2 regions of the Chryseobacterium indoltheticum genome follow, and region 2 is predicted to be linked to the other one. Evidence: riboswitches for the same ligand, from Rfam matches in the RefSeq annotation. Region 2 holds a riboswitch; the other holds the start of a gene.
What was found. A riboswitch is a leader RNA that binds a small molecule or an ion and turns the genes downstream of it on or off. The one in region 2 is predicted to bind thiamine pyrophosphate.
Positions count from the first base shown of each region.

Region 1 (15,586 bases), 980 kb from region 2:
CCGAATCGTTTTTGAGTGAGTTGTTGCGTCATTATTGCCATTACTTCTAATTTCTGAGCAGCAACCGGTGAGAGAAAGTTCAGAAAATCTTCTATCGTTTTATTTTTTTTTTGAAGACTGTTTTCCACATCAGACAATGTCACTTTTTCAAGTTTTACTTTCACTTCATCCCATTGATATTTTTCAAAAAAATCTTTAAAACTTTTCATAATATTCGGTTTAATCCAAATGACGCGTTGTCTATTATTTATTGATAGGATTTTATCCTATCCTTTATTAAATCGTCCCGTTAGGACTTTCTAATTCTTATGCAAAATCATAGTTTAATCAAACAAAAAAGAAGTCAACGGACTTGATGCTTGCGCATGATTTCCAATAGCTCCCAAACCAGATTCAAAAGCTCTTCTTCCCGCAATTACGCCTTCTTTAAAAGCCAATGCCATATTTACAGGATCTCTCGCAACAGCAATTGCAGTATTTACCAAAACCGCATCAGCTCCCATTTCCATTGCTTTTGCGGCATCAGAAGGTGCGCCAATTCCGGCATCAACAACAACAGGAACATTGCTTTGGGCGATAATAATTTCTAAAAAATCTAAAGTTCTTAAACCTTTATTCGTCCCGATCGGCGCTCCCAAAGGCATTACAACAGCTGTTCCTGCATCTTCCAAACGTTTGCACAAAACCGGATCGGCATGAATGTAAGGCATCACGATAAATCCTAATTTTGCCAATTCTTCCGTTGCATACAATGTTTCAATCGGATCAGGTAACAAATATTTTGGATCAGGATGAATTTCTAATTTCACCCAGTTGGTTTCCAAGGCTTCTCTTGCCAATTGCGCTGCCAAAACCGCTTCTTTAGCAGTTCTTGCTCCCGAAGTATTTGGTAAAAGGTGAGATTTTGTAGGTTTTAAAGCATTGAACAAGTCATCTTCTGAAGATTGCGAATCGATTCTTTTTAAAGCCATTGTCACCAGTTCACTTCCCGAAGCGATGATAGAATCGGTCATTTCTGAAAGATTTCCGAATTTTCCGGTTCCTAAAAATAATCTCGATTCAAAAGTTCTGTCTGCTATAATTAACGGTTGATTGTTCATTGTAAAACTGTTTTAAATTCTTTGGTAATAGAAGGTTGATTGGTGATTTGCCCCGAAACAGCAACTCCATAAATTCCGATTTGTTGTAAGAGTGGGATGTCTTCCAAAACCACTCCGCCAATGGCGAATATCTTTGGTATTGCTAATGATTTTTCTTTTAAAGTCTGAATAATTTTTTGATATCCTTCAAAACCCAAAATCGGACTTAGCTGTTCTTTAGTTGAAGTAAATCGTAAAGGTCCCAAACCGATGTAATCACATGATTCATTCATTCTTTGCAAAACATCAGAAATGGAATTTGCCGTTCCACCGATAATTTTATTTTCTCCTAAAATCTGTCTTGCAATATCAATCGAAGTATCTTTTAAACCTAAATGAACACCGTCTGCATCGATATCTTTTGCAATCTGAACATAGTCATTGATGATACAAACAGATCGATTATCTGCGCAAAGTTTTTTTGAATTTTCACAAAGCCTGATAAATTCATATTCTGGTGCATTCTTCCAGCGAACCTGAATCCATTTTATGCCGCCATCTAAGGCTTTCTTTATATTTATTTCCTGTTCGGCTTTTGTAAAACCTTGAGAAATATATTGTAGCTTTTCCATTTTTAAATTTGAATAAATCTTAATAAATTACATTCTGTCTGCATTTTTTGAAAACACCTAAAGGTTCATCATTTCCCCAGATTGCTCCTAACAAAGCCACTCCATCTACTTCACTTTCAAAAACTTCTTTGATATTATTTTCATTAATTCCTCCTAAAGCAATCAGTTGTACATTTTGATGATCTCGTTTTTTAATATCATTCAAAATATTCGAATTTTCACCATATCCTTTTTTCGAAATACTTGGAAAAACCGGACTGATAAAAGCATACTCCCAATCTTCACTTAATAGATTAAAAGTTTCAATATCATGAACAGACGTTGAAATTATTTTATCTGTGAAAGATTGAAACAAACCGTTTTGTCTGTCAACTTCCCTGAAATTAAATCTTGAAATATTAAAATCTTTCGCTAAATCATAATGACTGTGCAAAACTAATTTTTGATGAAATTTTGAATCTATCTTTTGAATAAAATCCGTCATTTCTTCTGAATTGATAAAAGGTTTTCTGATGTGAAGTAAATTCAAACCTTCCTGAAATAATTCATTAATAATCTCAGTTTCATTTTGAACAACTTCTTCGGGAGTGATGACGATAATCATATATAAATTTCTTTCCCTTTTTCGATGAACTCCTGCGATTTATCAAACATTCCTTTTTCTGCAGATTCACGAATTTCCTGCGTGATTTTCATTGAACAGAATTTTGGTCCGCACATTGAGCAGAAATGCGCAATTTTTGCTCCGTCTGCAGGAAGCGTTTCATCATGATAAGATCTTGCCGTATCCGGATCAAGAGAAAGATTGAACTGATCTTCCCAACGGAATTCGAATCTCGCCTTGCTTAAAGCGTTGTCTCTGTATTGAGAACCTGGATGACCTTTCGCCAAATCTGCAGCATGAGCAGCTAGTTTATAGGTAATAACTCCAACTTTTACATCTTCTTTATTGGGAAGTCCCAAATGTTCTTTCGGGGTCACATAACACAACATCGCGCAACCAAACCAGCCAATCATAGCTGCACCAATTCCTGAAGTGATGTGATCGTATCCCGGTGCAATATCCGTCGTTAAAGGGCCTAATGTGTAAAACGGTGCTTCATCACATACCTCCAATTGCTTATCCATATTCTCTTTGATCATGTGCATCGGAACGTGTCCCGGACCTTCAATCATCACCTGTACATTGTGCTTCCAGGCAATTTTTGTCAGTTCACCTAAAGTTTCCAATTCGGCAAACTGTGCTTCATCATTCGCATCAGCAATTGAACCCGGCCGAAGACCGTCGCCTAAAGAAAAAGCAACGTCATATTTCTTCATGATCTCGCAAATCTCTTCAAAATGAGTATATAAAAAGTTTTCTTTATGATGGAACAAACACCATTTTGCCATGATAGAACCACCTCTGGAAACAATTCCCGTCACACGTTTTGCGGTCAAATGAATATATCTCAACAAAACTCCGGCATGAATCGTGAAATAAGAAACTCCCTGTTCTGCCTGTTCGATCAACGTATCTTTAAAAATTTCCCAGGTTAAATCTTCTGCAACTCCTTTTACTTTTTCTAATGCCTGATAGATCGGAACGGTACCAATCGGAACCGGACTGTTTCTGATGATCCATTCTCTGGTTTCGTGAATGTTTTTTCCGGTTGACAGATCCATAATTGTATCGGCTCCCCATCTGCAAGCCCAAACTGCTTTTTCTACCTCTTCTTCAATGCTCGATGAAACAGCACTATTTCCGATGTTGGCATTAATTTTAACTAAAAAATTTCGCCCGATAATCATCGGTTCGCTTTCGGGATGATTAATATTATTGGGAATAATCGCTCTTCCGGCTGCAATTTCGTCTCTTACAAATTCTGGAGTGATCTTGCTTTTCGGAGTTCTTGCGCCAAAACTATTTCCCTGATGTTGAAAAGCCATCTCTTTTGAAACAGAATCTAATTGCTCGATTCGTTGATTTTCTCTAATGGCAATATATTCCATTTCAGCAGTGATAATCCCCTGTTTTGCATAATACAATTGGGTAACCTCTTTTCCTTCTCTGGAAACTTTTGGCTGATGGTTATACGAAAAACGCAGTTCGTCTAATTTTGAATTGGCAAGACGGGCTTTTCCGTATTCTGAGGTAATTCTGTCTAAAACTTCGACGTCATTTCTATCCAAAATCCATTGTTCTCTAATTCTTGGAAGTCCTTTTTCGATATTAATTTCAAAATTTTCATCGGTGTAAGGTCCTGAAGTATCGTAAATGGTGACAGGAAGATTTTCTTCTAAATTTCCGTTGGTTAATTTTGTCGGACTTAGATGTATTTCGCGCATCGCTACATTGATTGGGTGAATTTTCCCTTCAACATAGATTTTTTTTGAGTTCGGAAACGGCGAACGTGTGATTTTATGAGCCATAAAAATATTTTTTAACCGCCTTGAGTAGCAGTGATAATTAAAATTGAATCTTGGTTGTTGAGAATAGTTTCCGCCCAGAATGACTGCGGAATAATACGATTGTTGAGCGCTACGGCAATTCCTTTTTTCTTTTCAGGTAATTCCATAGCGATAAGTGCTTCCAGCGTTTTGGGAAGTATATCAAAATTTCTTAGTGTGTGATTGATTGTGAGCTCCATTCCTAAATTTTTAAATATACTTTAGGAATGCCCATCATTGTACAATAGAATGTACAGCAAAGTCATCTCACTTTTTCCTACGCTAGTATGATCTAGAAATCAGGTTCAAAGGGTAAAGTCTCAGCCTGTTTTGTCAACAGACACCCCTAAAGTTGGGAGCGAAGTTAGACATTTTTTTAAAATGGGCAAAATTTTTTGAAGGAGATGGAAGTTTAGAAGATTAAGCTTGGAAGCTTTAAATGCTTGAAAATATTTTTGCCACGAATACACGAATGTTTTTTCATCTTTAACGTAATAATATTCGTGCATTCATGCTTATAAGTGAAATGAAATATTCTGCAAGTCCATAATTAAGATAATTTCAATACAAAAAAAAATGGAAACAAGATGATCTCCAGTTTCCATTTTCTAATTTTATATTATTTAAATATTTACTCTTCACAAGCTCTCCAGATTGCGTCATTCTGCGGAACGGGGGCAACGATTGTTACCTCCTCCTTTGTAACAGGATGTATAAACTGAAGTTTTCTGGCGTGAAGATTAATTCCTCCATCAGGATTTGAACGGGGCGCACCATATTTTAAATCACCTTTAATAGGAACTCCGGTTTTTGATAACTGTGCCCTGATTTGATGATGTCTACCGGTTTCCAAGTCAATTTCCAAAAGAAGGTAATTATCCAGAGTTTTAATAATATTGTAGGTAAGAATTGCTTCTTTTGCCCCTTCGGTCACTTTTGTGAAGACAATTGCTTTATTATTTTTTTCGTTTTTCTGAAGATAATGAACCAATCTTTGGCTTTGAGGAATCATTTCTTTAGCAACAACCGCCCAATACGTTTTCTTAATTTCACGGTTTTTCACCATTTGAGTCAATCTTGAAAGCGCTTTTGAAGTTTTAGCATAAATCACCAAACCAGAAGTTGGGCGATCGATACGATGTACCAAACCCAGAAAAACATTTCCGGGTTTATTATCTCTTTTTTTGATGAAATCTTTAATAGAATCAAGTAAAGGTTCGTCGCCGGTTTTATCGCCCTGAACGAGCTGCCCTACTTTTTTATTGATAACTAAAAGATGATTATCCTCAAAAACAATCTGCTCTTCCATATAAACTAACGATTCTGTGATCTGCTCACAAAAGAAATAACCACTCCGCCTAAAAGACCAATCGTTTTTATGACGTTAAGACTTGAATCGATTGGTAAAAATGCGCCGATGATACACAAACCTGCCGCAGCGTACATAGGATACATAAACTTGGTATGCATCAACATTCTTCCCTGAACGATAAAACTGATTCCAATTAAAATATAAAATAATCTTGCCGAAAGAAGATAGTTAATATTATCCGGGAAAATTTTAAACCAACCCGCTGCTAAACAAATGATTGCTAAAATTGATAAAATTCCTTGTGTTGCCTGTAAATTACTTTTCATTAATAGCTTTCATTTTGGTTAGGGAAATCAGCATTTTTCACATCTTTTACGTATTGAGAAACTGCTCCTGTTATTTCTGTATATAAATCGAGGTATCTTCTTAAGAATTTTGGAGAGAAACCTTTATTCATTCCCACCATATCATGATACACCAAAACCTGTCCGTCACAGTGAGCTCCGGCTCCAATTCCGATTGTTGGAATCGAGATACTTTCCGTCACTCTTTTTGCCAAATTTGCTGGAATTTTCTCAAGAACAACTCCAAAACAGCCCAATTCTTCAAGCAATTTTGCATCGTTGATCAATTTTTCAGCTTCAGCTTCTTCTTTAGCTCTCACTTTATACGTTCCAAACTGATAAATAGACTGCGGCGTTAATCCCAAATGTCCCATAATAGGAATTCCGGCGTTGATTATTTTTTTAATCGATTTCGAAATTTCTTTTCCACCTTCAATTTTAATCGCATGAGCACCTCCTTCTTTCATCATTCTAACTGCAGATTCTAATGCAATATCAGGATTACTTTGGTAGGTTCCGAAAGGTAGATCAGCAATTACCAATGCTCTTTCTACGCCTCTTACCACACTTTGAGTGTGATAAATCATCTGATCCAATGTAATAGGAAGTGTAGTTTCAAAACCCGCCATTACATTCGCTGCAGAGTCACCGATAAGAATGGTATCAACCCCACCGGCATCGACCATCTTTGCCGTTGTAAAATCGTAAGCGGTAAGCATTGTTATTTTCTCTTTGTCGAATTTCATTTTTCGCAAAGTTTCTGTAGTAACTCTTTTAATTTCGGAATGAACAGACATAATGTATATGATTGTTTTAAGTTAAAAAGTCAGCTTCCGCCGACTTAGATATTTGAATTTACAAAACTACGTGTCCTAGTTTCATTAATTTATCGTGGTTGAGAATTTTGATGTTTCTGCCGTCTACTTCGATGAGACTGTCCCCTTTAAACTCGGAGATCAATCGGATAGCACTTTCGGTAGCCGTTCCGATGATATTGGCAATTTCTTCTCTTGTCAAAGAAATTTTGATGAAACCTTCAGGATCAGTTCCTAACTTTTGTTCTAAAAGAATAAGGATTTCTGCCAGTCTTTCTCTTACCGTTTTCTGCGCAAGGAAAGTAATGGTATTGGAAGATTCTCCCAATTCGTAAGATATTTTCTGAAGCATCACAAAAGATAACTGTGGATCTACTTCTAATAAGTCCATAAAAATATCTGCAGGTAAGAATGTGCATTCAACATCCGTCATTGCTTCAGCCTTTGCTTGAAAATTTTCTCCACACAACAATGCACGATATCCTATAATATCACCTTCTTTTATAAATCTAAGAATTTGATCTTTACCAAAAGATCCTGATTTGGACAATTTAGCAGCCCCTTTTTCTATTACGTAAACCCCTTTGGGAGTTTCGCCATCGTCAAAGACGATATCGTGTTTTTGAAAAACGAGTTTCTTTTTTGCGTTGATATATCTTTCATAATCAGTATTGGAAAGTCTTTCTTTAAAGGATTTATCATTAAAAACCCTCGCGAATCTTTCTTCAATAGCAATCTGTTGTTCCTGCGACATTGTAATATGACATTTATCACAAAAATAGAACATTTAAACTCTATAAACAAAAAAAAATGTTATAATTTTGTAAGTCAATAATTTATGAAGGTGAGCGAGAACTGTTTTCATTGCGGACAAGGGATAGAAAAGGAAAGAATTTCTTTTGACGAAAAAATTTTCTGCTGTACAGGCTGTAAATCTGTTTATGAAATTCTGAACACCAATAATCTCAGTAATTTTTACGAATTAAACAAAAAAGCAGGAATCAGGCCTGAAGAAAACTCTTCTCAATTTGACTATCTCGACACCAAGGAAATTTTTGACAGAATTACAGATTTTTCTGAAGGCAATACAAGTCTTGTCACGTTCAGAATTCCGGTAATCCACTGTTCTTCTTGCATTTGGCTATTAGAAAGCCTACACACTTTACATAAAGACATCCACTATTCTCAGGTTAACTTTACAAGGAAGACCCTGCAGATTTCTTTTAACCATAACGAATTAAAATTAAGCGATTTAGCTAAATTCTTAACCAATCTTGGCTACAAACCCGCAATCAACCTTGAGACGGTTGACAAGAATGAAGATAATCTTGACAAATCTCTACTTATAAAACTGGCAATCGCCGGATTTGCTTTTGGTAACGGAATGTTTTTGGCGTTTCCGGAATATATTGGCGGAGAAGATTACTGGATGGAACATTACAAAGGTTTATTCAGAATCTTAATGTTTTTACTTGCTGTTCCGGTTGTGTTTTATTCTGCATCAGACTATTATAAATCTGCTTGGTATGGTCTAAAAAACAAGATCGTCAATATTGATGTACCCATTGTGTTGGGGATTTTTGTTCTGTTTGGAAGAAGTATTTACGAAATCGCTACCGATTACGGTCCAGGATATTTTGACACCCTGTGCGGACTTCTTTTTTTTATGCTTTTAGGGAAAATTTTCCAGAAAAGAACGTACAGTTCGCTTTCTTACGACAGAGATTACAAATCGTTTTATCCAATTGCTGTAACTAAAGTTGATTTTAACGGAAAACAGGAAAACATTTTACTTTCAGAGATTAAAATCGGTGATAGAATTTTAGTAAGAAATCACGAAATCATTCCGGTTGATGCTATTTTGATTAGCGGAAACGGTAATATAGACAACAGTTTTATTACAGGCGAAAGCGAAAGCATTTCTAAAAATCCAGGTGATAAAATCTTTGCCGGAGGAAAACAAATTGGCTCATCTCTCGAACTTGAAGTTATTAAAAACGTTGATCAAAGTTATCTTACCCAGCTTTGGAATAAAGAAGCTTTCAAAAAACATGAGACCGGACTTGACACCTTAATCAATGAAATTAGTAAATATTTTACCTTCATTATTTTAGGAATCGCACTTGTTGCCGGAATTTATTGGTATTTTATTGATTTGGAAACAATGTTCCAGGTTATCTCTGCCGTTTTGATTATCGCTTGTCCTTGCGCTTTAGCATTGTCTTCTCCATTTACTTTCGGTCACATTATGAGAATTTTAGGTCGAAATAAATTTTATGTAAAAGACACAATAACGATTGAGAAAATTGCAAAAGTTGACGCTTTAGTTTTCGACAAAACCGGAACGATTACACACCGAAAAAAATCAAACATCAGATACGAAGGTTCTGAAATTCAGGAATTTGATTTATTAAATATTAAAAGTTTAGTCAAAAACTCAAATCATCCGCTTTCAAAATCTCTGTATGAATTTTTGGAAGTACAAGATGACTATTTCCCTGTTGACAACTTTGAGGAAATCTCAGGAAAAGGATACGAAGCGAGCGTACGAGGAAATATTTACAAAATAGGTTCTGCAAAATATAACAATCAAGAGTCGAAAAATCTTGAAACCGCAGTTTACATCAGCAAAAACAATGAGTTTATCGGAAAATTTATTTTTAAAAATGAATACCGGGAAAATCTTAGAAATCTGTTTACAAAACTGACCAATTATAAAATCTTTATTTTGAGCGGTGATAATGCTTCTGAAGAAAATCAGCTTAAAGAGATCATTCCGAATTACAGCTCGATGGCTTTCAACCAAAACCCTGAAGATAAGTTGAATTACATCAAAGAGCTTCAGGATAAAGGATTAAAAGTTATCATGCTTGGTGACGGATTAAACGATGCCGGAGCTTTAAAACAAAGCAACGTAGGAATCGCAATTTCCGACGACAGCAACAGCTTTACGCCATCTTCAGACGTCATCATGAACGGAGAAAAAGTATCGCAGCTCGACCATTATCTGAATGTTTGTAAAGGCTCAATTACCATCGTAAAACTCACCTTTCTTATTAGTTTCCTATACAATGTTGTAGGTTTAACCTTTGCTGTAACCGGAAATATGAGCCCATTATTTGCAGCTTTAATTATGCCTGCAAGTTCGATTACCGTCATTTCATTCACCACGATTTCTACCTGGATTCTCGGAAGGAAGTATTTCAAAAAACAGCCTTAAAAGCCCTTATTTAGACTGATTTTAAATTAGAGAAAGCCCGTATTTCGTGATAATTGTCATTATTTTTCACTAATTTTGAACCCCGAAAATAGGTTAATTTTGTTGTCAAATGGATATTCTATATTTAATGATCTTATGCAGCGTTTCTTTGGCTGTAGTTTTTCTGGTCGTATTTATAGTTTTCGCCAGAAAAGGGCAGTTTGAGGACGACGAGTCTCCAGCTGTACGAATACTTTTTGATTCCGGTGAAGTAAAGGAAAAAGAAGAACCTGGCAACAAAAACGATAAGGAAAAAGGAGATAATAATAAATTTGAAGAAAAAAGTGAATAGTTAATATGGAGACACAAAAGTTTAGTTATGACAACAGTATTGTTCGTGCATTCCTATACGCGACCATAGTTTTTGGAATTATAGGTTTCGTATTTGGACTTACGGCAGCATTGATGCTTTTCTATCCTGAGCTTCCTGAGTTTTTGTTTGGAACTGACGATACAACAATCAACAGTCTTGCATCAGGAAACATACAAGGGTTAATTAATACCAACGGTGCGTTAGGGTTTGGTAGAATAAGAATGTTACACACCAATACGGTAATTTTTGCATTCGTATGTAATATCGTTTATGTGGGGGTTTATTACTCTACTCAAAGATTATTAAAAACAAGAATGTACAGCGATACTTTATCGTGGATTCATTTTTGGACATGGCAATTTATGATCGTTGCTACGTTTATCACATTCTTTATGGGGATCAACACCTCAAAAGAATATGCTGAGCACGAGTGGCCAATCGATATATTAATCGCAGTTTCGTGGATCATTTTCGGAGCGAATATGATTTTAACGATTGCAAAAAGAAGAGTAAGACACCTTTACGTAGCCATTTGGTTCTATCTTGGAACTTGGGTTGCTGTAGCGATGCTTCACATATTCAACAACTTAGAAGTACCTTTAACGTTCTCTGGCTGGAAATCATATTCAGCTTATGCAGGAGCAAAAGATGCCATCGTACAATGGTGGTATGGTCACAATGCGGTAGCATTCGTATTGACGACTCCGGTTTTAGGTTTAATGTATTATTTCTTACCTAAAGCTGCTGACAGACCTGTATTTTCATACAAACTATCAATCATTCACTTTTGGTCATTGATTTTCGTATATATCTGGGCTGGTCCTCACCACCTTCAGTATACTGCTTTACCAGCATGGGCTCAAGCAGTGGGAACTGGTTTCTCGATCATGCTTATTGCGCCATCTTGGGGAGGTATGCTAAACGGTCTTCTTACCTTAAGAGGAGCTTGGGATAAAGTAAGAGAAAATCCTATTTTGAAATTCTTCGTAGTTGCTGTTACCTGTTATGGTATGGCAACATTTGAAGGACCTCTTTTGGCAACAAAAAATATCAATAAAATTGGTCACTTTACAGACTGGGTTATCGGTCACGTACATTTAGGAGCATTAGGATGGAATGGTTTCATGGCATTCGGTGTTATCTATTATTTGGTACCGATCATGTGGAGAACCAAAATGTGGTCTGTAAAATTAGCGAATTGGCATTTCTGGTTGGGTACTTTAGGAATTATTTTCTATGCTGTACCAATGTATATCGCTGGATTTACGCAAGGTTTGATGTGGAAACAATTTAATCCGGACGGAACTTTATTGTGGAAAAACTGGCTAGATACCGTTACCGCAATTATTCCTTACTTTAAAATGAGATTCGTAGGTGGATTATTCTATCTATCAGGAGGTCTTTTAATGGTGGTGAATGTTTACATGACAATCAAAAAAGGATCTTTCCAAAAAGAAGTTCCTGCAGAAGCACCTGCTTTGGCTAACATCAGCAACAGACGTAAAGAAGGAGAAGGTCTTCACCTTTGGCTAGAAAGAATGCCAATCTTGATGACAGTTTTAGCATTACTTACCATTTCTATAGGTAGTATGGTAGAAATCATTCCTACTTTATCATTAAAGAAAAGTGTACCTACAATTTCTGCGGTGAAACCTTATTCACCATTAGAATTAGAAGGTAGAGATTTATATATCCGTGAAGGTTGTAACGCTTGTCACTCACAAATGGTAAGACCATTCAGAGATGAGATCGTAAGATTTAACGGTAAAAACGGACAGTACTCTAAAGCTGGAGAATTTGTTTACGACAGACCTTTCCTTTGGGGATCGAAAAGAACTGGACCAGATTTGCATAGAGAAGGTGGTAAAAACCCAAGTTCTTGGCACTATAAGCATATGTACAACCCAAGACAAACGTCTGCAGGTTCTATTATGCCACGTTACCCTTGGTTGATTTCAAATAACCTTGACCGTTCTCAAATGGTAGACAAAATCAAGTTTATGAAAAACACCTACGATGTACCTTATACAAAAGCTCAGATTGATACTGCAGATAAATGGGCAGATAATCAGGCTGCGAAAATTGTAAAAGATATCTTTGTAGAGGCAGCTGACCTTAAAGAAGCTTATGCTAAAAGACCACAGGGAGAACTAGAGAAAAAAGAGATTATCGCTCTTATCGCTTATCTTCAGAGATTAGGTACAGACATTAAAACGACAGAAATAAAAACAGCTAGTAACTAATAATATTAAAAGCTTACTATGATTCCTCAAAATTTTAAAGATATATTATCCAATACTGAAAATGCAGGTTTGTATCAAACATTGGCTCTGATTTTCTTTATGTTGTTTTTCATAGCTTTGATAATCTATGTTTTTAGCAGGCCTAAAAAATATTACAAAGAAGAAGAGCACGCTCCACTTGGGGATGACGAAGATGATTTTAATTTAAAAAATTAAACTATTTATTATGAGACAAAGAACACCGGTTGTTGTAAACATTTTAATAATAACAGTATTATTAGTAATATTTTATTATTTATTTGTTCAGAGCTACTCGTTTTTAGCTTCACCATATTTCTGGGGAACTGTTGTGATCAGTGCTATTTTGGCATACATTCACAGCGCTATCGGAGATTTGATTGAGAACAATAAATTTAAAAAATTAACGGCTGAAGAGAAATCTGCTTATTTAAATGAAAAGAAAATTCCTTTTCTTAGAAGACAATATGATGCAGCTTTCAAAAAGCAATCAGACACTCACGAAAAAGATATTCTTATCGACCATGGTTTCGATGGAATTATGGAATTAGATAATCAATTACCAAAATGGTGGTTAGGTCTATTCTATTTCGGAACTGTATTCTGTATCGTTTATATTTGTGCTTATGCTTTTACAGATTTTGCACACCCAATAAGCGAATACGATAAAGAATATAAAGAACAAGAAGCTGCAATTGCAAAATATCTTGCAGATCAACCACCAGTAACAATAGAATCGGCAGTTTTCTCTGAAGATAATATTGCGGCAGGTGAAGAAATTTTCAAAACCAACTGTGTATCTTGTCACTCAGATGGTGGTAAGGGAGGTATCGGACCAAACCTTACAGATAATTTCTGGCATAACCAACCTGAGAAAACATTATTCAAAAACGTATTTCACGTAGTTGAAAATGGTGTTACAGGAACAGCAATGCAGGCTTGGGGCAAAAATGGAGTTCTTCCAGGAGGTGATATTGAAAAAGTAGCAGCGTATGTTTACTCTATCAACCAGCTAAAAAAACCAATTACACCTAAAGAAGGAGGCGCACCACCATACGGTGATGAAGCTCATTGGGAAAAACAGTAATTAAAAAAAATATAAAGCATATGAAAAACATAATTTGTTATTAGATAAAAATAGTAACGAATTATGTTTTTTCGTTTTTTAAAACCTAATATAAATGTCAAAAATAGATGAAGACATCGCTCGCGGTGGACAGGGGCAGGTTTTAGACCCTGAGACCTATAGAGATTCTATAGGCACAATGGAACAATCCGGGAAAAGAAAATGGGTTTTTCCAAAAAAACCAAAAGGTAAATACACCAATTACAGAAACCTCGTAAGTTATACGCTGCTAATTGTATATTTTGCCATTCCGTTTATTAAAATCAATGGAAATCCGTTCTTTTTATTTAACGTTATCGATAGAGAATTTTTTATTGCAGGACAGCCATTTTATCCGCAAGATTTTTTTATCCTTACACTAGGCGCTATTGCATCTCTTATTTTCATTATTATTTTTACGATTGCATTCGGAAGAATTTTCTGCGGGTGGATTTGTCCTCAGACAATTTTTTTGGAATCTGTCTTTCGTAAAATAGAATACCTGATTGAAGGAGATCGTAATAAGCAAATGAAGCTTGACAGACAGGAGTGGAATACAGAAAAAATCTGGAAAAGAAGTTTAAAGTGGGCGGTTTACATAATAATTTCTTTAATCATTACCCACTTTATGTTCATGTATATTGTAGGATATGAGCAGGTATTAAACATTATTTCAGAAGGGCCATTTACTCATCCTACCAACTTTATGGTGATGATTCTGTTTACGGCTGCTTTTTACTTTGTGTTTGCATGGTTCAGAGAGCAGGTTTGTACACTGGTTTGTCCCTACGGAAGATTACAGGGTGTTTTAATTGACAAGGAAACCATCAATGTATTTTACGATTATAAAAGAGGTGAAAACCGTTCTAAATGGAGAAAAGGTGAAGACCGAAAAGCAGCAGGAAAAGGAGATTGCATCGATTGTTATCAGTGTGTGGTAGTTTGCCCTACCGGAATTGATATCAGAGACGGGCAACAGCTGGAATGTGTAAACTGTACGGCATGTATCGATGCTTGTGACGAAGTGATGGAAAAAGTTGGTTTACCGAAGGGTTTGGTGCGTTATGCATCTGAAAAGGAAATAGAAACCGGCGCTCCGTACAAATTTACCGGAAGAATGAAAGGCTTTGCAGTCGTTTTGGTCTTATTGGTAGGATTTTTAGGATATTTACTCTCAAGTCGTGGCGAGATGGAAGCAAAATTCATTAAACCTGCGGGAAGTACCTTCTTTGTAAAAGACGGGAAAATACTCAATACATACAACTATACTTTCCTTAATAAAACAAACGACAAAAAAATTGTTACGATCAAAGTAATCGAGCCTGCTCATGCAGAAGTAGGGTACAGCGCATCGAGCAAAATTACTGTAGAACGTGACAAGATTTCTAAAGGGACGATCAACATCAGCTTTCCGGAATCGGAAATGAATCTGTCTAAACAAAACATCACTATCGGCGTTTATGATATGAAAGGAAAATTGATCGATTCTTATCAAACGTATTTCGAAGGACCTTTTAAATTACAGTTTTAAATTTTAAATTATGAAAAATTTCACTTGGGGACACGGTATTTTTTTAGCTCTAGCCTCATTTATTATATTTATTTTATCAATGATTTTTCTTTTTCCAAACGGACAGAAAAACTCTGAAATGGTGACCGACAAATATTATGAAGAAGAACTTCTTTACCAGTCTGTAATTGATGCTAAGAAAAGAGCAGACTTACTTGAAGAAAAACCGGCGTATTCTCAATCCGCTGAAGGAATTAAATTGACCTTTCCAGAAGGTATCGACAACTCAAATTCTGTGGTAAGTTTTGTCTTAAACAGATCTGATGATCAAAATCTGGATGTTAAAAAGACGGTTAAGCTAGATGCAAATCGGGCATTCGTTATTCCTGCTTCGGTTTTGAAAAATGGTAATTATACTTTAAGACTCCATTGGATAAAAGATAAAATCGACTACAGACTCGATTATGACGTGATATGGAAATAGCATTGATCATATCTGCAATTGGTTTAGGCTTCGCATCCGGTT
Region 1 covers NZ_CP033929.1:83,414-98,999, forward strand. The annotation lists gene thiH (2-iminoacetate synthase ThiH) at 1-209, opposite strand, end outside; gene EG358_RS00390 (thiazole synthase) at 324-1,100, opposite strand; gene thiE (thiamine phosphate synthase) at 1,097-1,711, opposite strand; gene EG358_RS00400 (thiamine phosphate synthase) at 1,731-2,315, opposite strand; gene thiC (phosphomethylpyrimidine synthase ThiC) at 2,312-4,123, opposite strand; gene thiS (sulfur carrier protein ThiS) at 4,135-4,341, opposite strand; TPP riboswitch at 4,399-4,499, opposite strand; gene EG358_RS00415 (RluA family pseudouridine synthase) at 4,773-5,450, opposite strand; gene EG358_RS00420 (hypothetical protein) at 5,456-5,779, opposite strand; gene panB (3-methyl-2-oxobutanoate hydroxymethyltransferase) at 5,779-6,594, opposite strand; gene EG358_RS00430 (Crp/Fnr family transcriptional regulator) at 6,653-7,366, opposite strand; gene EG358_RS00435 (heavy metal translocating P-type ATPase) at 7,457-9,832, shown strand; gene ccoS (cbb3-type cytochrome oxidase assembly protein CcoS) at 9,942-10,163, shown strand; gene ccoN (cytochrome-c oxidase, cbb3-type subunit I) at 10,169-12,427, shown strand; gene EG358_RS00450 (cbb3-type cytochrome oxidase subunit 3) at 12,446-12,643, shown strand; gene EG358_RS00455 (cbb3-type cytochrome c oxidase N-terminal domain-containing protein) at 12,654-13,532, shown strand; gene ccoG (cytochrome c oxidase accessory protein CcoG) at 13,627-15,081, shown strand; gene EG358_RS00465 (FixH family protein) at 15,092-15,544, shown strand; gene EG358_RS00470 (sulfite exporter TauE/SafE family protein) at 15,535-15,586, shown strand, end outside.
Region 1: linked by a shared signal. The riboswitch ahead of thiS (sulfur carrier protein ThiS) and the one ahead of thiM (hydroxyethylthiazole kinase) in region 2 are both predicted to bind thiamine pyrophosphate.

Region 2 (15,586 bases):
CATTGCTCCTAAAGCTTCATGCTCATTTGCCAATTCAAAATCATGAGAAGCAGTTTGGTTTTCTAAAGCTAAGCTTGCTAAATCTCTTTCAATTAATGGAAGTTTTACCCTTTTGTTTAACTGAAGTTTTTCTGAAAAGTTTTCACAAAGATTATTGAATATTTTGTCTTCGCTGTGAAGAAGCATCAAATAATTGGTATTGATAATTTTTTTATAATCTTCTAAGCTGAAAGTTTTATTAAAAATTTTCTCAGAATTAAAAAGCTTTTCAGCTGCATCGTGATACTCCGCTGTATTTTTTTTTAGATATTCAGATACCATATTTTTGTTTTAAAGTTTCACAAATTTAGGTTTTTGAAACGTTAAAATAAAGCAAGTACCATCTTTAGTGCTTTCATAATCTACATTTCCGCCGAGCCTGTTCATTATCCTGTGAACGATCGAAAGGCCTACTCCATTTCCTTTAAACTTTTTGGCATTATCCATACGGTTGAAAATTTTGAACATTTTATGTTTATTTTCTTCCGGAATTCCGATGCCGTTGTCTTTTATACGATAGATAATTTTATCGCCGGCTTCGGTACCTTCTATTTCGATAATAGGCTGTTCCTGATCCGATGAATATTTTACGGCATTATTGATTATATTCAAAAATACCTGATGTAACATTGTTTTATCGGCCAGAACTTCCGGACATTCTTTAATTACCACCATACTTTTACGGCTGTCGTACATAATCTTTGCATTTTCCGTAATTTTCTGAATGGTCTGATTGGTTTCGATGGTCTCAAGCTTTATTTCGCTGTGTTTTGCGCGGCTCAGCTGAAGCACATTCTGCATCATCTCTGCCATATTATCGATCTCACCAATGATAGATTTTATTTTATTTTTATCTTTCTCATCTATATCTCCCAAGCTGTTGAGCAGCATCTGCGCATTGAGTTTCATCACAGTAAGCGGAGTTCCCAAATCGTGTGAAATGGTGTACGAAAAACTGTCTAGTTCTTCATTCACTTTTTTCAGCTGATCATTTAGCTTTTTTATGGTAATATACTGTTTGTGAGAAGTTTCAAAAATAAGATCCCGAATAAGATGTACAGCAATTTGGTTTTTGGAACTCCATCTTTTTGATTTTCCTTTTATATTTTCAATAAAAACCTTAAAAGATTCTCTTGGCGAAACCGTTGTCATCTCTTCCCCGTTTTTTGAGAAAGTATTAACCTTTTTTTCGGGATTTCCTGCCCAGCTGATATGTTCATCAAACTCTTTTCTGAACCAGATTAAAATCTCTTTTTTACTTCTTTCAATAAAATATATAATAATTCCTGCTGCATCAGAATTCAGCCCCAGCTCTTTGCCGTAATCTTTCAGAAAACGATTGCTTATAAAGACATTATCTGAGGTATTTTCATAGGCCCATCCTACAATTTTATTGATGATTTCCCGATCTGGGGTAGCTCCGTCGGTTACAATATCATTGTCTGAAATAATTGCCAATCCGTCAGCTTTTGGCATAAGTCTAAGCTGCGATTTATTAAAATCCAAAGAATCGAATAAAGTACCGTATTCCAAAAATTCAGATTTTAGAGCAGATAATCTTTCGTTCAGATCTATTCTATATTCTAATTCTTTTTTAGATTTAAAAGACGAATAAGCGTTAGATGCCAAAACAGTGAAAATGCCTGCCTGCACACGATCTTCGAGATCGATATGTTTCGGTTCAGAATTTTGGCAGGTCACCAATCCCCACAATTGATCATCAATGATAATCGAAATGCTGAAACTTGATGAAGCTCCTGAATTTTTGATGTATTGCCCATGTATAGGCGACATTGCTCTGCAAGCTGCAAAGGTAAGATCTATATTTCTTTCTTCGCGACTGAGAATACGAACAGGCTCGGTATGAACATTAGAAAATATTCTTTTTCTTTTCTTTTTGTAGAGTTCACGGGCTTGTCTCGGAATGTCGTGTTCGGGATAATGAAGTCCTAAATAGCTTTCCAGATGACTGTTTGTTTTTTCTGAAATTACTTTTCCGGAACCGTCATTCATAAATTTATAGACCATGATCCGGTCATAATTTATAATATTAAAAATAGTATTGAGGAGTTGATCCCAAATCCCCTGTTCGTTATCAATGATATAAAAATTATCATATTTATTGGTAATACGCTTAAGAGGGTTTTCAATAACCGCCTCAAACTCCAGAAAAATATAATCATTTGCTCTGAAAACCGAAAAGTGATATTGTTTGTCGTTGATTACAATTTTGTCGAAATAAGTTTCATTTTCTCTTTTTGAAAGAAATCCTGCATCTTTAAAAATATCAGAATCGATCACGGTTTTAAAAACCTCAGGAAACTGCGAAAGCTTTTTTCCAAAAAGATCTTCACTGCGTTCTACTTTGAAAACATCTGCGATATTTTCGCTGAAGAAGGTAATGGTAAGGGAAGTTGTCTCGATGCCAATTAAATATCCAAAACTTTGTATATAGCCAGGAATATGAATGGGCTCATCATGACATTCAACAAAATTCATAATATGCTAATAAAGATCAAAGATAACTAAATAATATCCTATATAACATTCGTGTGGTATGTAAGGTTAAACTTCTCCTTAATAATTAACAAGAATTATGATTTATTAAAATAAAAATAGAATTTAATTAATTAAAATCTAATCATAACTCATAATTATTAGCAAATTTATTAACATTACAAAAATAATTTATAATATATATCATTTATTTCACCTCTTTTACTTCTGCCTTAGACCATTGGTTTTCAAGAGATAAACATGTTTTTATCTTAAGGAATCGAGCATATTAATCTGTGAAATATTCTTTCAGACAATCTAAATTTTTTATCGGAACAATTGTCGGAGATTGTATATCATTTGTGGGTTTTAACGGAAGAGGTTTATTTTAATATCATTATTGATGTTTGATGTTCAATAATTCCGTAGCGAATTTCCGGTTCAAAAAAAATCCATTGTTTTTACAGGACGGCAAAGTTGGTCCCGAATTTTTCATTAACTATTCGAAATTTATCTTAAGTGATCTCTATACTTCTTTATCAAAATAAAGCATATAAAATTTCCCTTTCTCATCCTGCCCTTGCTCAAGCATTTTTCGATCTCCATGAATGTAGATGTGAAAATTTTTATCTAATTTAATTATACTTTTGAAATGTCGCTGCGTCTTTTTCACCGCCGCTTCACTGATCGGGAATTCTTCAGCAATATTGATCTGCATTTCCTGTTCGTAATCGGTTTTATAATTGTTAAAACTTTCGATTACATGCTCGTCTTTCAGTACTTCAGCAGCAAACTCATCCAGCTTAAATTCTTCTTTCTCCTTGAAAAAATTAATAGACTGGTTCAAAAAGTCAGCCTGATCTGCTCTTGAAACTTCAAATTCCTGAGGAAGCTGTTTTGTGATATAGTCTTTGTAAACCATTAAAGCTTCCTGCGTGTGGAAATACTCATCATCACGCTGTTTTACCTTTAAAAAATCTTCAAACCAGTAATACATATCTCCGTTTTTGTTGTTATCAACCACGGAAAGTACATATCCACTTTCTTTATTGTTATTGTAAATTAAAGCGGCTTTATCAATTTTAGACAAACTGATTCCCTGATCTTTTTCAATCTCAAAAGTTTCATTTTTGGGGAATATTTTTAAGAAAGAATCTCTTTTTTCGGTTTTAAAGATTCCGATTTTGTCTACTCTTTCCTCGCTTTCTCTTTCGTCTTCAAAGAAAACAATAAACAATTCTCCGCCCTGAACTCTTGGATTTTCTGCAGCTTCGAAAAGATGCTTAGCAATATTCTCTGCCTCCCAAAGAAACTTGGCTTTATCATCAAAAATCTCAGACACGGAACTGAAAACCGGATTGTTTACCAAATAAGAATCGCTGTAGAATTGGTAGGTTTCTTCAGTTTTAAAAGAGCCTAAAAAATAATTCTCCAGCAGCTCTACCGTACCTTCATCGAGCTGAAGCTCTTCCTGTGAAAGTATAAGTGATTCTCCGTTGATTTTATTTCCGACTCTGTGGACTACTATTTTTGTAAACATCTCTGATTTTTATGGACTGCAAATATATTTATTCTGAAAATTAAAACGGAATAAATCTCTCTTTTCTTTAATTCCGAAAAATAAAATTACGACTCGTTATGCTATGACATTTGACTTCATCGAATATTCGATTTCATTTAGCAAAGAAATACAAAAACATAAATGATCAGTCAATTGAAGATATATGCAAAATACAGTATGGGTAAATTATATAAAAATTTAAAATAAATTTCAGCATCGTCATTTAAATGATTCATTACAAAACAATAAAAACCAATCTCAATTAATTACATTAAAAATCAACTCGTTACATTTTTAATCACTAAACAAAGAAATAAAAAGCACATGAAACAGGCATTAGTAAATGATTTGTTAACAGATAAACATTAAAATAAAATTCATACAAAAAGCAATTTTTTAATATTACACAGAAGAAATTGGTACAGTTTTGGCTAATACAAGAATGTTTTGAAAAATATTTAAAATGAAGAATATTGAGAAGAAAGTAATTAATGAAGATGGAGCAATTGAGCATTTAAAAGTATTCTATCCTACATTACAACAAGAAATAGTGCAACTTTCAGCACAGAATAATTTTGCAGGAGCAATTCAGGCAACTATTAATCACATGAAAAACCTTTTGCAGGAATCGAAGATTAATATTGTAAACCACAACATCAAAATGATGGGCTGGCTATATGTAAACGGAACACAAACTGTAAAACAGATTATTGAGAATCTTTTCGTAAGATCTTTCACAAGCTTTAAAAAACAAACCGACACCCATCAATGGAATATATTATATCAATATATGCCGGTAAGCTTTCAAAGAATTTATGTAAAGCAGGTAAAAATGGATGAAATCCTATTCAAGAGACACTAAATCATATCATATATCACGAAAAATCCCGGGGCACATTGCTTCGGGATTTTCTATTTTTATGAAATTGATGCTGATGATATCCATATTCAAAAAAGCTTACGAATATCATCAACTTATATTATACCTTTTAAGGATTCTGATCATATCCTGCAACCTGAATCTGAGACAAAGGAATCTGATACAGATAATCGTTGGTAGTAATGGTAAAATTATAATTAAGCTGTGCTGCAGCTTGATTGATAACCGATACTCCGGCATTCCAGCGTACCAAATCATGCCAATAAACACCCTCCCCGGCGAACTCTACTCTTCTCTCTTTGCGAAGCGCAGTTGTAAAATCGTTAGCTGATATCGATGTGGAAACCCCAGCAAGGCCTGCTCTCTGGCGAATTCTGTTTAAATACGGAACTGCTGCCGCTGTATTTCCCTGACTATTTAAAATCTCAGCATACATCAACAGAACGTCTGCATAACGTATAATCGGGAAGTTGATCGGCCAGTCATAACGATTGGTCAAAACAATTCCTTTTTCACGGAATTTTACGAAAAATTTAGCCTGATCCGGCTGTCCGTTTTGTGCGATGAAGCTTGTTTTAATTGTTAGCGGAAGTCTTAAATCTCCTGGTTCATACGTGTCAATTAATGATTGCGAAACACCCAATTCCGCAGAACTGAATAAACTTCCTTGTGGATTATAAAAAGGATCTGCCACTCCGAAATTAGGCGAAACATAACTCGGCAAGTACGAACCTTGTGACAAACCGCCGCTGATGTGTTGAATTTCGAAAATATGATACTTATTGTCATTAGCACTTTTAAATAAATCTGCATAATTCGGAGCAAATGTAACAAACTGACCTTCTCCCTGAATCACTGTAAATAAATGATCTTTCGCTTTTGCTACATACGCACCGTTATTGAGCGGATAACCGGAACCTGTAAGATAAATTCTCCCTAACATTGCATGAGCCGCCGATTTTGTTATTCTTCCTTTATTAGCCGCATCGTAGACATTTTTTAGACCTCCAATAGATGATTCAATTTCTGAAGTAATGAAATTATAAAGCGTTGCCAAATCTGTTCTTGGAATGGTAGCCGCCTCTTCCGGGCTCACCGGATGATCTATTAAAGGAACTTTCCCAAAACTGCGCATCAGCTCAAAATAAGCATACGCTCTCAGAAAACGAGCTTCAGAACGATATTGTTCTTTTGTTGCAGGATCTGCAAAAGGCACGGCATCTATTCTTGATAAAAGCATGTTGGCATACGAAATCTGTTGATAGGCATCTTCCCAAAGGACTTCCATCTCTTCTGTGGAAGAAGTATCCTGAAAACGGTTGATGGCGTAGTAATCTCTATTTCCGTTTTGAGAAATTGCATTAAAGTTATTAGAACGGACTTCTGATGCCAATAAATAAAAATTAACATCATACCCGCCTCTTGATGAAGCATTAATCATTGCAGAATATACTCCCGACAATGCCTGCTGAATTTGTAATTCTGTGGTGTAAAAAGAGTTTTGGGTAATATTATTTTCCGGCTCGAGCCTTAAATCATCTTCACAGCTAACCGTACCTAATGCTAAGGCTCCAAAAATTAAGGCTTTACCTAAAGTTCTGACGTTAAATTGTAGAAAGGGTATATTTTTTTTATAAGTAATTTTCATTTTTTTTAAATTTAGAAGTTAAAGTTTAAGCCCATCATAAATACTTTCGCATTGGGATATGCTCCGTAATCGGTACCGTCTGACTGTACAGATTCTGGGTTGTAGCCACCATAATAATGATCTTTTCTCCAGACATTTTCTAAACTGACATAAACTCTAAGGTTAGAAATTTTTAATTTTTGGGCTAATTCCTCCTCAAAATTATATCCTAACGTAACGTTCTTTAATTGGATGTAAGTGGCATCATATAACCATCTTGTATCCAAAAGGCTTCCTGTAGTACCATCTAATCTTGGTGTTTTTCCGTCTCCCGGATCTGCATCAGAACGCCAACGATTGGCCCAGTTCCCCATCACGTTTGTCGTAGTTCCCATTCCTGTACGATCGATTGCACGCCCAAGTAATGCATAACTATATCCTCCTTTCTGGCCTTGAAAAAACACAGAAAGATCAAAGTTTTTGTAAGAAAACGTATTGGTAAAACCCCAATAATAATCAGGAGTAGGGCTTCCGATGATATGACGGTCATTTTCGTCAATTTTTCCATCCCCATTAAAATCTTTGTATTTAACATCTCCGGCAATAGCACCATTTGTTTTTGCCACACCTGTATTATTGATATCTGCTGTTGACAAAACACCAATCGCTTCGTACAAATAAAATGAATTAAGCTCTTCGCCTACTTTAATAATATTGGTACTGCTGCTAAAACCCGTATATATAGGTGCATTGTCGCTTCCTAACTGCAAAACTTTATTATTATTGAATGCAATATTTGCCGAAGTGTTCCATTTGAATGCTCCCGTTAAATTTTTTGTGCTAAGATCGAATTCTAAACCTTTATTCTGAACTGAGCCTACATTCTTCCACATGATATTATAACCGGTTACGTATGGAATTGGTTGCTGCAAAAGAAGATCATTAGTTTTTTTGATGTAATAATCTGCCGTAAAATCTATCCTGTTGAATAGTCCTAATTCAAAACCAAAATCTGAAGACTGTGTTTTCTCCCAGGTCAGATTAGGATTTCGAATCGTACTTGGCACTAAACCGTTTGACAAGCCTCCGCCAAATGAATAATTACCTCCGGCTAATGTTCCAAAAGCCCGGTAATCTCCAATGTTATTATTCCCGTTTTCGCCCCAGCTGTATCTTAGTTTTAAGTTGCTCAGCCAGGATTTATCTTTAAGAAATTCTTCTTCATCCATTTTCCAAGCTCCACCAAATGCTGCGAAAGTTCCGTAAAGATTATCCCAACCAAATCTGGAAGAACCATCTCTACGTATACTTGCAAATAGCATATATTTCTTTTGGTAATCATAATTTACACGACCAAATAATGAAATCAGCATTTGTTCTGACGCCGTATATTCTGAATTTAATACTGATGCAGACTGAGTGAAATTAAACGTTTTCAAATCATCATTAGCAAAACCTTTATTACGGTTGTATTGCGAAGTTATTCTGTAATTTTCTGCACTATACCCGGCAAGAGCGGCGATACTATGACTTCCGAAGGTCTTTTTATAATTTAATAAAGCTTCACCTAAATACCGGTTATAATTAACCGTTCTTCTGCTCGCTATACTTACCTGTCCCGGAATATTTGTAACTAAATTGAAGGTTGGTATGTAACCGGTATTGATGTTATAGTTATTAGTAGCACCTCCCGAAATTTTGAAATTTAATCCCGGTAAAATATCATAAGACATGTACATGCTAGACAATAACCTGAATTCATTGGTATCATTTGTTGTGTTTTCTAAAGTTCCAATCGGGCTTACTGTAGAACCCGCCCATCTGTATCTTGTATTTTTCCAGAAATTGGTATAAAGACCAGCTGATAATTCTGCTACTGGAACCATAGAAAGCATTTTGTGAGCTTCATTGTCTTTTCCGTCTACCGCAGCGCCGTAACTTTGAGAATAACTTGGTCGCAAGGTAATTCCGGCTTTCCATTTATCCGAAATATTTACATCAATAACTGCACTCAAATTAAATCTGTTAAAACCTGTATTTAGCGCCATACCTTCCTGATCAAAATACGCAGCCGAGATTGCATATTTTACATTCTGGCTTCCCCCTCTCACCGATAACTGATAATTCTGAATGGCGGCCGGGCGATAAAACGCATCCTGCCAGTCGATATTTGCTACTTGATTGGTTCCCCATCTTGGATCGACCATATAGGTGATATTTGCCAGATTATAATCAGTAGTATTTGCCAGATTAAAATAATTTGCTCTCACTGCATAGCTGTCAGAAGCTGAATTCCCCGGAGATAAAGCAACCCATCTTTTATTAATAGATTCGGTTGCATAGTCAATCCATTCTGCGCTGTTCATGATGTCAAGCTTTTTCTCGATGGTTTGAACACCATAATACTGAGAAAATGAGAATGATGGTTTTCCTGAAACTCCTTTTTTAGTTGTTACAATAACAATCCCATTAGAACCTCGTGATCCGTACATTGCTGTTGATGCAGCATCCTTTAGTACTTCAATCGATTGCACATCATCCGGAGAAACATTCGCCATATCCTCTACTACCATTCCATCAACTACATAAAGAGGAGAATTGCTTGCTGCGATAGAAGCTGAACCACGCACTCGGATTTCTAAAGGTTCTCCCGGTTTTCCTGAAGTAGCACGGGTTTTAACACCCGCAATCTGACCCGTTAATGCCTGATCAACTCGTGCGATAGGACGATCTTTGAAACTCGCTGTACTCACCTTTCCGACAGATCCGGTGACCTCTCCTTTTTTTTGTGTACCGTAAGCGATAACGACTACTTCCTCAATATCCTTCGTTTTATTACTGGATTTTGTACTATCCGAGGCCTTACCCGTGGTTTCTTTTTCCTGTGCGAAGATAAAACTTGTGGTACTTAGTAAAATACCAAGAGTTATTATAGATTTCTTCATTTTGTGGCTGGTGATTAATAATTATTACTTTTATACTTTCATTTAAATTAAACATGAGAAAAGTTAAATCTGAAAGACATGATATTTCTCATATTTTTATTTTTATAAAAGTATACTTATCGAAAATTTCAGCTATCCTGCTGTTACCTGCCCAAATCTCATCTTATAGAAATACACACAAACCACTCATTATCAACAACCTTATTTAATTAAAAAAAATTCAGGAATAGAAAAAATTAAAAACAATTACTCAAATAAAGAAATATTTTAAGCGTATGCTCAACAATTTCATCTACATAAACTTTGAATTCTCATTCTATATTATGATAAATTATTTTAGCGAGATCTCAATGTTGGCTTTGTTTTTGCCAAGCAAGATGTATGAAAACAATTTTTATCGTAGAAGATGAGACAGGCATCAGAGATGCATTACAATTGCTCCTGTCATTCGAAAATTATGACGTACGTTCATTTGCTACTGTTGATGCCTTCAACAATAGAGATCAATCGGTTGTTCCGGATGTTTTTATATTGGATGTAAGATTACCTGATGGTTCGGGTACCGATCTTTGCAATCAAATAAAAGAAGATGAAGCTACTTCAAAAATTCCGGTAATGATTATCAGTGCTCATGCAAAAGCTGAAAATGTAATCAATGCATGCAATGCTGATGAATTTATTTCTAAACCGTTTGACATCGATGATGTTCTTGTAAAAATTGAAAAACTAACTGCATAATATTTTAAAAACTATACTTTAAATAAAACACTCTGAAGCATCTGTTTCAGAGTGTTTTTTATTTAGAGTGAAAAATTTGAAATAGCTGCGTTATTTTTGAGAATATAGACAATATTTTCATTCAAAATCAATATTTTTCAATACTTTTGTGTTGCGCTTTAGGGGTATTCTGAAAAGAATTGAGAGAGTCCCTTTGAACCTGATACGGCTTACACCGACGTAGGGAAAAGCAATATGTCATCATCCAGATTTTGACTGTTGTTCCGGATTTTATCCTAAAGCTTTTATTGATAAAAATATTAGAATGGAAAACAATCTTTGGAACAGCATCCTTCACGTACGAAATACTTCTCCCCTTGTTCACAGTATCACCAATTATGTTGTGATGAACAACACTGCAAATGCGCTTTTGGCAATTGGCGCATCACCAATAATGGCTCATGCAAAATCTGAAGTAGAAGAAATGGTAAATATTTCTCACTCATTGGTCATTAATATTGGTACGCTTGATGAATATTGGGAAGAAGCAATGCTTTTGGCCGCAACAAAAGCTAATGAATTAAACAAACCTTGGATATTAGATCCTGTTGGAGCCGGAGCAACATCTTACCGTGATTCGGTTTTAAGCAAGATACTTTATTTAAATCCAACTGTAATCAGAGGAAATGCTTCTGAAATTATTGCCCTTTCAAAAGCCAGTAAAACGATTACAAAAGGAGTCGACAGCACTGCCAAAAGTAATGAAGCTGTAGAAGCTGCCAAAACATTGGTCAAAAATCACAAATCAATAGTTTGTATTTCAGGTGAAACCGATATTATCATGAGTGATAATCAAGAAATCCATTTAAAAAACGGCCATCCAATGATGACCAAAGTTACCGGATTAGGTTGTACTGCAACTGCGCTGATTGGTTCTTTTATCGGAGTTATTGATAACAAAACCGAAGCAGTCGTTGCAGCAATGAGTTTATTAGGAATAGTTGGAGAAATAGCAGCTAAACAAGGTGCCGGTCCCGGAAGTTTACAGCTCAATATCATTGATAAACTGTACAATATTACAGAAGATGAGTTTTATAATCATTTAAAAATGGTAAAACAATGATCTTGAAACCATCATTTCCTTATCAGTTGTATTTGGTTATTTCAGAGAAAGATTGTTTAGGAAAAAACTTTCTTGAAGTTGCAGAAAAATCGATTCTAGGTGGTGTTGATATTATTCAGCTGCGTGAAAAAAATACCTCAACAGAAGATTTTCTTCGAAAAGCATTTGCATTAAAAGAGATTACCGATAAATATAATATTCCGCTTATTATTAATGATCATTTTGAGGTTACTGAAAAAATTGGTTCGGCAGGAATTCATGTCGGGAATAATGATAGATCTCCATCAAGTCTCAGAAATGAATTGTTTTTTAAAGATAAAATAATTGGATATTCAATTGAATATTTAAGCCAACTTGAAAATGTAAACACAGAATTGTCAGATTATCTTGGCATCAGTCCCATATTCAGCACCGACACCAAAAAAGACACCGTGACAGAATGGGGATTGGAAGGTTTAAAAAAAATAAGATCCCTTACAGAAAAACCACTTGTTGCCATCGGAAATATCAATTCGTCAAACGCAGCTTCCATTATAAAAGCAGGAGCAGATGCATTAGCTGTTGTATCTGCGATTTGCAGTGCCCAAAATCCTGAAAAAGCAGCGTACGAAATTAAAAATGAAATATTGAAATGAAAAAATATACTTATCCTACCGTTCTTACGATTGCAGGTTTTGACGGCAGTGGCGGCGCAGGAATACAGGCAGATATCAAAACATTTTCAGCTTTGGGATGTTATGCAACATCTGTGCTTACCGCACTTCCGGTTCAAAATACAATGGGCGTAAGAAAAATATATCCTGTTTCTATGGAAGCTGTTGCAGATCAAATAGAAACTGTACTCGACGACATTTTCCCTGATGCCATAAAAATTGGAATGGTGCATAATTCTCAATTGGTTGAAACCATTGTGAAAACTTTAAGTAAATATCCAAAAATCCCCATTGTATTTGACCCTGTTATGGTTGCTACCAGTGGACATCGATTGATTGAAGAGGAAACCATTCAAACTATCGTTGAACAATTATTTCCCATCGCAGAAATTATTACCCCCAATATGGATGAAGCTTCAATATTGGCACAAATGGAAGTGAAAACTTTAGAAGATATGCAGATTGCCGGTGAAAAAATTTTAAGATCAGGCTGCAAAAACATCCTTCTCAAAGGTGGTCATCAGGAATTTCCCACCGTCACTTCGTTATTTTTTGAAGAAAATGGTAAACAATCTACTTTTGAAACCATAAAATTTGAAACAAATAACACTCACGGTTCCGGCTGTACTCTTTCTTCGGCAATTGCTGCTTTTATAGCACGAGGTGAAGATTTATTTAATTCGGTTGAATTAGCGCAGGAATATGTTTTTGAAGCTATTAAAAACGGAAAAGATGTTGTCATCGGAAAAGGAAATGGTCCTCTTAATCACTTTTTTAATCCTCATAAAATAATTAAAAATGAATTGGTCTGAATTAACCTGGAAAAAAACTGAAGAACGGTATCAAGCTATTCTTACCATGCCTTTTGTTGCCCAATTGGCAGATGGAAGTCTTCCCAAAGAAAAATTTCAGTTTTATATGGCGCAGGATTCTTTATATCTCGAACATTTCGGAAGAGCATTGGCATTGATTGCAGCAAGAGCACATGATATTAGCAACACCTTACAATATCTGAAATATGCAGAAAACGCAATTATAGTCGAAAACGCACTTCATGAATCTTATTTTAAAGATTTTGGCTTAAAAGATAAAGGTACAATGCAGCCTGTCTGTCATCATTATGTACATTTTCTTAAGAGTACCGCTGCGCTCGATTCTGTTGAAATAGCTATGGCAGCAGTATTGCCCTGTTTTTGGATTTATAAAAAAGTAGGTGACCACATTTACAATACCATAAAGTCTGAAAATAATCCTTACCAAAAATGGATTGAAACGTATGGCGGTGAAGAATTTGCAGATGCAGTGCAACAGGCGATTAACATATGTGATGAGGTGGCGGCTTCTACAACTCCTGCCATTAGAGAAAAAATGACAGAAGCGTTTTTAACCTCATCCAGAATGGAATATTATTTTTGGGAAGCTGCTTATGATAATAAAACCTGGATTTAAATAAGGGGATAAAGATTTCTGCATTAACTGTGAAAAAGCTGCTTATTGATTTTAAAATATTTTTATTTACCACAAAAGCATCAAAAGAAATGATTGAAAAAAGAGAAATTCAAAAGCTTGCAAAACTAAGCATGATTAACATCTATTTTGTAAACTTTTGATTGCCTAAAACAATCTATCATCTTTTGTTTCTTTTGAGGTTAAAATTATTATATATAAAAAATAATTTACTCAGATTTACAGCGTTTACAAATAAATAAAAGCTTGGTTTCAACCATTCTTATTATTCATAAAAATTTGGAAATATGAATGTGGTATCTATTGGCAATTCATTTATATTTACAGCACAAAAAAATATAATCCAAAAGAAATCTGATGAATGGATAATTTATTAAATATTGTAACGGGCATCTCGCTGTTCATTTCATTTTTTTTGGCGTTTTTTATGCTCATCGTTAAAACAAAGCACAAAATCAGCAACCGTCTCTTTGCTTTTTTTCTAATTATTTCCGCTGTCGATATTAGCGAACCATTTATTAGCCAAATTTCAGAAGGCCCTTCAAATCTGGGAATGTTCAGAACCACATTGGCTTTTTTGCAAATTCCGATTTTTTACCTTTATGTTTTATCGGTTTGCTATTCCGATTTTAAACTGAAACCCAAATATCTCATTCATTTACTGCCATTTTTGGTTTCAAATATTGCTCTTATTCCCCGTTTTTATAGTGTAGATGTTGCTTCGAAACTCGATTTCATCATCAATCGCCAAAATATGATTGAGTTGCAGTTAACTCATTGGTTGTTTCATATTCAGGTTGTGGTTTATTTTACGGCAGTTTTTCTATTGTTGAGAAGAGCAAAAAAACTTTATCTGGAGAATAATTCAGGAGGAAATCTTAATTCTTATCAATGGTTGTTTCAGCTTACCGGGGTTTTGGCAGCTCTTTATGTGATTGTTATTTTCAAAAACATTTTCAAATTTTCCGATTATCCCTACATTTCTGATTGGATTAAGATAGGAATTCTCATGCTACAGCCTTTTATCACTTGCTGGTACTTGTATAAAGCACTCAATAATCCTGGGCTATTCAGAAATATTGATTCAAAATTGAAACTCGTTTCCGATTTTCCTTTGGAAGAAAAAACAATAAAACCGGAAATATTAAATGAAGATTTATTGAAGCTTAAAAAATACATGACTGATGAAAAACCTTTTCTTAATCCGGATTTAAAGATTCAGGATATTTCAAAAGAAATCAATGTTCCTGTTCGCGAATTATCCGTTTTAATTAATCATCAATTGGGGCAGCATTTTTATGATTTTGTGAATACGTACCGAATTGAAAATGCAATGCAAATTCTGAAAGATTCATCAAAATCGAAGGTTACCATTCTTGAAATCTTATATGAAGTTGGTTTTAACTCGAAATCTTCTTTTAATACAGCTTTTAAAAAACAAACCGGAAACACGCCAACTTCTTATCGTAAAGCATTATAAAACAGAAGTTTGTAATTACTCGTACTTTCTAATTTATTACTCTTACCCATTTTTCTCTCGAACTAGGGTCGAATACATTTATTCGGTCGCATAAGATTCTGCTCTTGCACATCTTTGTATCGAAATATTTATCAAACCTTAAATAACGATACAATGAAAACAATTTCTTACATCAGCTTTTTTCTATTATTCTTTGCAAGCTTTCAGGTTTTTGCTCAGAAAAAAGATTACAGTTTTCTTACCGACAGTTTGAAAATTGAAGGACAGTTAGAAAAGTACAAACTTCCCGGATTTAGCGTGGTCGTTTTTGAAAACTATAAGATTGTTTACTCTAAACAATTTGGTCAGAAGTCGGCAAGTTCTCCAGAAAAGATAGACGAAAATACAGCATTTTCTACGGCTTCTATTTCCAAACCAATCACTGCGCTTCTTTGTTTTATTTTAGAAGAAAAAGGTTTAATTAATCTAAATGAACCGATTGACAAATCTTTGAAAAGATGGCATTTACCAAAAAGTAAATTCACAGAAAACAATGCTCCGACTTGGAAACAATTTCTGAATCATACCTCAGGAACTACCCAAAGTGGTTTCGAAGACC
Region 2 covers NZ_CP033929.1:3,357,540-3,373,125, forward strand. The annotation lists gene EG358_RS15550 (biliverdin-producing heme oxygenase) at 1-321, opposite strand, end outside; gene EG358_RS15555 (ATP-binding protein) at 331-2,538, opposite strand; gene EG358_RS15560 (nucleoid-associated protein) at 3,062-4,075, opposite strand; gene EG358_RS15565 (DUF7674 family protein) at 4,560-4,958, shown strand; gene EG358_RS15570 (RagB/SusD family nutrient uptake outer membrane protein) at 5,086-6,624, opposite strand; gene EG358_RS15575 (SusC/RagA family TonB-linked outer membrane protein) at 6,636-9,548, opposite strand; gene EG358_RS15580 (response regulator) at 9,930-10,286, shown strand; TPP riboswitch at 10,437-10,529, shown strand; gene thiM (hydroxyethylthiazole kinase) at 10,591-11,388, shown strand; gene thiE (thiamine phosphate synthase) at 11,385-12,023, shown strand; gene thiD (bifunctional hydroxymethylpyrimidine kinase/phosphomethylpyrimidine kinase) at 12,020-12,853, shown strand; gene tenA (thiaminase II) at 12,840-13,490, shown strand; gene EG358_RS15605 (helix-turn-helix domain-containing protein) at 13,870-14,988, shown strand; gene EG358_RS15610 (serine hydrolase domain-containing protein) at 15,142-15,586, shown strand, end outside.